2 linked regions of the Cohaesibacter sp. ES.047 genome follow. The main gene of each other region encodes a partner of the protein of the gene in region 2 in a complex. Links are inferred from orthologs where the notes say so. Each region holds a gene or a part of one and is shown on either strand. Other genes may lie near its edges.

The links. Proteins that work in one complex are often made in the same cells at the same time.
Region 1: the proteins of tig (region 2) and rpsG are in contact, whole or in part, in a crystal structure (PDB 3GTY), measured with the Thermotoga maritima proteins. The link is inferred for Cohaesibacter sp. ES.047 from one-to-one orthologs. Residues at the interface, in WP_004081061.1 of Thermotoga maritima: Glu122, Val124, Val129, Leu130, Tyr133, Glu188, Gly259, Ile262, Tyr263, Glu266, Ser270, Glu273, Gln274, Glu277, Arg308, Gln311, Ile312, Ser315, Tyr316, Glu325, Arg329, Arg336, Leu363, Phe366, Trp367, Arg373, Leu377, Arg381, Leu384, Glu387; in WP_004081843.1 of Thermotoga maritima: Lys34, Lys52, Lys55, Glu59, Arg62, Gln63, Glu66, Asn67, Lys69, Val71, Arg95, Ala109, Lys110, Lys111, Gly112, Arg113, Pro114, Glu117, Glu121, Ile124, Ala125, Tyr127, Asn128, Asn129, Thr130, Gly131, Lys135, Asp139, Arg142, Met143.

What each region holds. Positions count from the first base shown.
Region 1 is NZ_LT907844.1:4,685,204-4,689,186, forward strand. Bases 787-3,657 are described here. They hold rpsG (30S ribosomal protein S7), read right to left. Parts: upstream 2,522-3,657; coding sequence 2,051-2,521; downstream 787-2,050. Other genes in these bases: fusA (elongation factor G), read right to left, coding at 787-2,032; rpsL (30S ribosomal protein S12), read right to left, coding at 2,546-2,917; CPH65_RS21610 (DUF1566 domain-containing protein), read right to left, coding at 3,508-3,657. In the rest of the region: more of fusA, read right to left, coding at 1-786; more of CPH65_RS21610, read right to left, coding at 3,658-3,983.
Region 2 is NZ_LT907844.1:4,414,174-4,417,110, forward strand. It holds tig (trigger factor), read right to left. Parts: upstream 2,176-2,937; coding sequence 826-2,175; downstream 1-825. Other genes in the region: CPH65_RS20225 (ATP-dependent Clp protease proteolytic subunit), read right to left, coding at 1-180; CPH65_RS20240 (NAD(P)H-hydrate dehydratase), read right to left, coding at 2,676-2,937. UniProt on the Bacillus subtilis protein: Involved in protein export. Acts as a chaperone by maintaining the newly synthesized protein in an open conformation. Functions as a peptidyl-prolyl cis-trans isomerase.

The sequences.
Region 1 (3,983 bases), 270 kb from region 2 along the record:
CTTGCGCATAGTGATCGAACACCATGCTATATTGCGCGCGACCCTGGGACTGGGAACGAAGGTTGTTCACATACCCGAACATATTGGCCAGCGGCACCATAGCGGTGACAACGGTGACAACGCCGCGAGCTTCGGTACCAGAAATCTGACCGCGGCGGGAGTTGATGTCGCCGATGATGTCGCCCATGTATTCTTCTGGAGTGACAACTTCGACTTTCATCATCGGTTCAAGCAGTTTCGGACCTGCCTTTTTGCAGCCTTCGCGGAAACCGGCACGAGAAGCGATCTCGAAGGCCAGTACCGAGGAGTCAACATCATGGAAGGCACCGTCGATAAGATCGACCTTGATGTCCACCATCGGGAAGCCAGCCAGAGGACCTGCGGTCATGACGGACCGAATGCCCTTTTCAACACCGGGGATGTATTCCTTGGGAATAGCACCACCAACGATAGAGGACTTGAATTCAAAGCCAGCACCAACTTCGTTAGGACTAATGACGATTTTCACCCGACCGAACTGACCGGTACCACCGGACTGTTTCTTATGGGTGTAGTCAACGGTCTCTTCTTTGGTGATGGTTTCACGGTAAGCAACCTGCGGCGCACCGATATTTGCCTCGACCTTGAATTCGCGTTTCATGCGGTCAACGAGAATATCAAGATGCAGCTCACCCATGCCAGCCATGATGGTCTGACCGGATTCTTCATCCGTTTTAACGCGGAAGGAAGGATCCTCGGCAGCCAAGCGGTTGAGCGCAAGGCCCATCTTTTCTTGGTCGGCCTTGGTTTTGGGCTCAACAGCGATCTCGATGACCGGATCAGGGAATTCCATGCGCTCAAGGATAACCGGGTTCAGCGGATCACACAGCGTGTCACCCGTGGTGGTGTCCTTGAGGCCCGCGATAGCAACGATGTCACCAGCAAAGGCTTCCTTGATGTCTTCCCGTGAGTTCGAATGCATCTGCAGCATACGGCCAACACGTTCACGCTTCTCTTTCACGGTATTGAGAACAGAGGTACCTGCATCAAGCTTACCGGAATAGACGCGGCAGAAAGTCAGAGAGCCAACGAACGGGTCGTTTGCAATCTTGAAGGCCAGCATGGAGAAGGGCTCTTCGTCATCAGCATGACGCTCGATCGGCTCTTCGGTTTTCGCGTCGATACCACGGATTGATTCAATATCAATCGGGCTCGGCAGATAGTCGACCACAGCGTCGAGCAAAGGCTGAACGCCTTTGTTCTTGAAAGCAGTACCGCACAGGATCGGAACGAATTCGTTGGCAATGGTGCCCTTACGGATCAGTTCCATGATCTTTTCATTGGAGGGCTCATCACCTTCCAGATACGCTTCCATGGCCGCTTCGTCAGCTTCCACAACGGTCTCGATGAGAGTTTCACGGTATTCTGCAGCCTGATCAGCAAGCTCAGCAGGAATATCACGATACTCAAATTTAGCACCGAGAGACTCTTCGAGCCAGATGATGGCGCGCATGTTGATCAGATCAACAACACCGGTGAATTCGCTCTCGGAACCGATTGGCAGCTGCAGGCAAAGCGGAACAGCACCAAGACGGTCCTTGATCATCTGCACGCAGCGGAAGAAGTCGGCACCAAGCTTATCCATCTTGTTGACGAAGATCATCCGCGGCACGGCGTATTTGTCAGCCTGACGCCAGACAGTCTCGGTCTGCGGTTCGACACCTGCGTTGGCATCAAGGGCACAAACAGCGCCATCAAGCACACGCAAGGAACGCTCAACCTCAATGGTGAAGTCAACGTGGCCTGGAGTATCGATGATGTTCAGACGCTTTTCGCGCCAGAAGCAAGTGGTTGCGGCAGACGTGATCGTAATGCCACGCTCCTGCTCCTGAGCCATCCAGTCCATGGTGGCAGCACCATCATGAACTTCGCCAATCTTATGGCTTTTTCCGGTATAAAAGAGGATACGCTCAGTAGTCGTCGTCTTACCAGCATCAATGTGGGCCATGATGCCGAAGTTACGATAGTCCTCAATCTTGTGGCTGCGTGCCATGACTTCGCCCCTAAAGGTTTACCAGCGATAATGCGAGAATGCACGGTTGGCTTCCGCCATACGATGCGTATCTTCGCGTTTTTTGACTGCAGAACCGCGATTGTTGAACGCGTCGAGAAGTTCGCCGGACAGGCGATCAACCATGGTGCGTTCGTTGCGATTACGAGCTGCTGTAATGATCCAGCGGATAGCCAGAGCCTGCTTGCGTTCTGTGCGAACGTCGACAGGAACCTGGTAGGTCGCACCACCAACACGGCGGGAGCGAACCTCAACAGCAGGCATGACATTTTCCAGAGCGGTGTGGAACACCTCAACCGGATTCTGCTTCAATTTGCCTTCAACAGCATCAAGAGCACCGTAAACGATGCTTTCTGAAACGGACTTTTTGCCGTCCAGCATGATGCTGTTCATGAATTTTGAAACAACGATATCACCGAATTTCGGATCCGGGTTGATAACGCGTTTTTCTGCACTATGGCGACGTGACATGTGACCAGAACTCCAATAAGCGGCTTATTTAGGCCGCTTTGCACCATATTTAGAACGGCGCTGTTTACGGTCTTTAACACCCTGCGTATCCAGCACACCGCGAAGAATGTGATAACGAACACCGGGCAAATCTTTCACGCGACCGCCGCGGATCATCACAACCGAGTGTTCCTGCAGGTTATGGCCCTCACCAGGGATGTAGCCGATAACCTCGAACCCGTTGGTCAGACGCACCTTGGCAACCTTACGCAGAGCCGAGTTCGGCTTTTTCGGCGTAGTGGTATAGACGCGCGTACATACACCCCGCTTCTGGGGGCAGGCCTCCATGGCCGGAACTTTATTTCGCTTTACCGGCGCCTTGCGCGGCTTACGAATAAGCTGGTTAATGGTTGGCATTAACGTGTGCCTTTCAGATCTCTCTGAACTAAGGCGCCCCGGTCAACTTGACACGTCAAGATGGCAAGGAAACGCCATGTTTAGTTGGTGCAACGCACTTCCATCGATCAGGCGATCGCCGGAACTGCCCGAATTACCAAATGCACCGTCCGCACGCACAAAAGCGCACCATCGCGCGACCCTTGCCGCGAACGGCGCTGTGAAAACCAGAGGATTACAGCCGGAGCCGCAATCTTGAGCCAGTCAATCTCAGCTTCATAAATACGGACATCGTTTAAGCAGTCTTGGTTCGAAAACGTGGCGCCTTCGATCGTGAGTGCTTACGGCCTATCCGAGAAGTGGCGCGAAACTACTCTGACTTTACAATCTCGTCAACCCCCCTGATGAAGATTCCCAGAAACCCACCATTTGTAGGAAATCATTGTATTTTTATTGCTCATCTACAACAGAATCCGCAACATCAAGACACCATCTCAGACCCTTCGCGTGAAACCGCCGATTCTTCCCTCTTATTGGCGAGAAAACAGAGCTATCGGACCGCCCCTCAACAAGCTCCTCTACAACAGATTCGCTAAGAAACCTTGGCCGAGTTACTGGTGATTCCTGACAAGCAAACCGGACAGAGAAAATCCCGCACTGTGCGCATCAACATAGCCATGGGTGATGTTGAAGTAGTAATACATACGGGGAAGCGTGGCCGAGGTTACAGTCCAGAACTCGGCGCCATCTCCAAAATCAGAAGCCTCTATTCCCGGAAAGACAATCGTATCGATCTTGGGGCCGGAACAGCTCTCAAAGTAGATGTTGTCAAACTCTTCCGCGGTTGGCACGCGCCAGCCCTGCCCGAGTTTCTTCGCCTCAAGTTTCATCTCTTCCAAACCGCGCCCCTGGGGTTCACCAACACAGGTTCCCTCCCCGCCCGACCAGCGCATCCCCACGGCACAGCGTTGCCACTCCAAGCCCTTCTCGTCCTGCACAGCGGTCGCGCCCTTGAGCTCAAACCCATTGCCGCTTGCATCTTGGCAGTTAGCAAAGGAGGACGTAGCCGTCAGAACCCCAACAACCA
Region 2 (2,937 bases):
TTCCAGATACAGCAACTGAGCGCTAACCAAGGTCGCCATATGATCTTCGATCGGCCCGGTGATAAAAATCACGCGCTCTTTGAGCAACCGTGAGAAGATATCATAGGCGCGTTCCCCGCGGTTGGACTGCTCCACCACCATCGGGACCAAATTCATTGCAAGATCAATTGGATCCTTCATTGCACTTCCCTTATTCAGGCGGGATGGCATTCCGACTCACCAAACCGCGCCGTTTTTGTCACCGAATTCCCGTCACGAGAATAAGGCAATCCGATGGCAACAAGCCACCATTGAAAACCCAAGCAAATCGCGGGCCAGCCCCGACACATGACCAAGACACACCAAACCGAGGCATTTTGATCACAGGATCTGCATGTAACCTTTGCGACAAAGACGATGCAAAGCCGACATTCGAATCGCCACGACAGATCTTTTGTCACTCCTATCACTCAGAGAGTGAAAAAATTACTGACGTCGCACCACAGGAGCGGCACCTTGGGGAAGAATTCGGTCGGCTGAAATCCTATCCACGTAACATAGGGTCTGACCAGCCCCATTCAACGCACAAAGTGAATAGAAATGGTGAACACTTCCCTTACCGCTCGTTTTTCGCCATTCGTTCAGCCGTGGAAAGCTGCAAAGCGCTTGATTCTACGCGGCTTCTTCGCGCCCAAAATGCGCATCAGACAGTCCACGCAACCACCAAAACGAACGGGATAAAACCGGCAGCCGCTCATTCGCTGATGGCAGACCAACAAATGTCCCTTAAAGAAAAACGCCCACCAGAGCTGGCAGGCGTTTTTCTTATTTCACAAAAAGCAAGGCTTACTCGTCATCTTCAGACGCGAGTTTCTCCAGCTCTTCCTTGGTGACGGTCTTGTCGTCAACCTTCACCAGTTCGAGCAGGTAGTCCACGACCTTCTCTTCGAAGATAGGCGCACGAATGGATGCAAGCGCCTCAGCGTTCTGGGTGTAATATTCAAACACCTGACGCTCCTGACCTGGGAACTGCTGGGCACGCTGCATGATGCCGCGCTGCACTTCCTCGTCAGCGACCTTGATTTCGTTCTTCTCGCCAATTTCCGACAGAACGAGACCCAGACGCACACGACGTTCGGCGATGGATTTGTATTCTTCCTGCGCCTTTTCTTCGGTGGTGTCTTCATCTTCAAAGGTCTTGCCCGCTTCATTCATTTCAGCGGTGACCTGTTGCCAGATGTTGTTGAATTCCTGCTCCAGAAGGGTCGGCGGCACGTCGAACTTGTGCAACTCGTCCATCTTGTCCAGAAGCTGGCGCTTGACGCGCTGACGCGTCAGGGCACCATACTGCGAAACGATCTGGTCCTTGATGATTTCCTTGAGCTTTTCAAGGGATTCAAGGCCAAGCTTGGTCGCAAATTCATCATTGAGCTCGAGTTCGCCCGGCGCCTGAACTTCCTTCACGACAACATCGAATTCAGCTTCCTTGCCGGCGAGGTGCGCTGCACCGTAATCCGCAGGGAAAGAAACCTTCACAACGCTTTCGTCACCGGCGGAAAGACCAACAAGCTGCTCTTCGAAGCCGGGAATGAACTGGCCAGAGCCAATAACGAGCTGGCCGTTTTCGTCAGCACCACCGTCGAATGGCTCGCCATCAATTTTGCCGAGGTAAGACATGACAACCTTGTCGCCATTCTCGGCTTTGCCTTCTTTGGCTTCGAACGGGCGGGAGCTTTCGGCGATCTGGGTAAGACGCTCGTCAACTTCGCTGTCTTCCACTTCAACGACCGGGCGCTCGATTTCAACGCCGGACACGTCTGCCACTTCAAAGCTGGGCAGCACTTCATAGATGATGTCGAATTCAAGATCCGCCTTGCCATCCATGATTTGCTCAGCTTCAGCTTCGTCTTCGGTCAGCTTGTACTGGGGCTGCATGGCAGCCTTTTCCTCACGCTCTTCAAGCGTGCTCCGAGTGGTCTCGCCGATCAGCTCCTGAACGATCTCGCTCATCAGAGCCTTGCCGTGCAGTTTACGAACATGAGATGCCGGCACCTTGCCTGGGCGGAAGCCGTTGATTTTAACCTGGCCCTTGATCTCATCGATTTTGGCCACGAGTTTGGCTTCGAGATCAGAGGCAGGAACGACGACTTTCAGTTCGCGTTTCAGACCTTCGGACAGGGTTTCAGTTACCTGCATATCAATCTGCTTTCGTTCTTGTATTCGCTATGGTTCAGGGCATTCGACCAAGTGTGCCTTACCAGACGATCACTCAAAGAGCCCAAATTCGTTTCGATTGCTGTTGCCGAATGCGCTAGCGCCATGAGCATCAACAAAGACAGGCCGCCATTCATACCGGCAGCCTCTCCCAATCTCCTCCCCTTTTCCAAAACAGTCGGAAAAAGGAAGCCAATGGTACGGGTGGAGGGACTTGAACCCCCACGGCTCGCGCCACCAGAACCTAAATCTGGCGTGTCTACCAATTCCACCACACCCGCACAGCGCAGCGCACAACGCGCCAGCAAATCGAGCGGAGCCTCTATAACACCCGATCTGGAAAGCGCAAAGGAAAATTCACATTCCATCCAGAATTCCCCGTCCCAGCAGGGGAAGTTACCCCCAAAAGCCAAAGAAATTCTGCAATTTTGCCCATTTTTGCGCTATCGACCTTTCACAACAGGCAGACTTGGCGGGTGCTGTCAGTCGTCCATGCCGAGCCATTCAGAGGCATTGAAGTCAGACGGGATCAACTCTCCCAGTTGTTCATAGATCTGCGGAAGAAGCTCCGGCAGATCCTCTGCGATCAAACCCGGCCCAAAGGATCGCCCGGCCCGGCCATGCAGCCAGACGCCCGCACAAGCCGCATCAAGGGTCGGCATCCCCTGAGCCATCAGGCCAGCGACAACGCCAATCAGCACATCCCCACTCCCGGCGGTCGCCAGATACGGGATCCCCTGACTG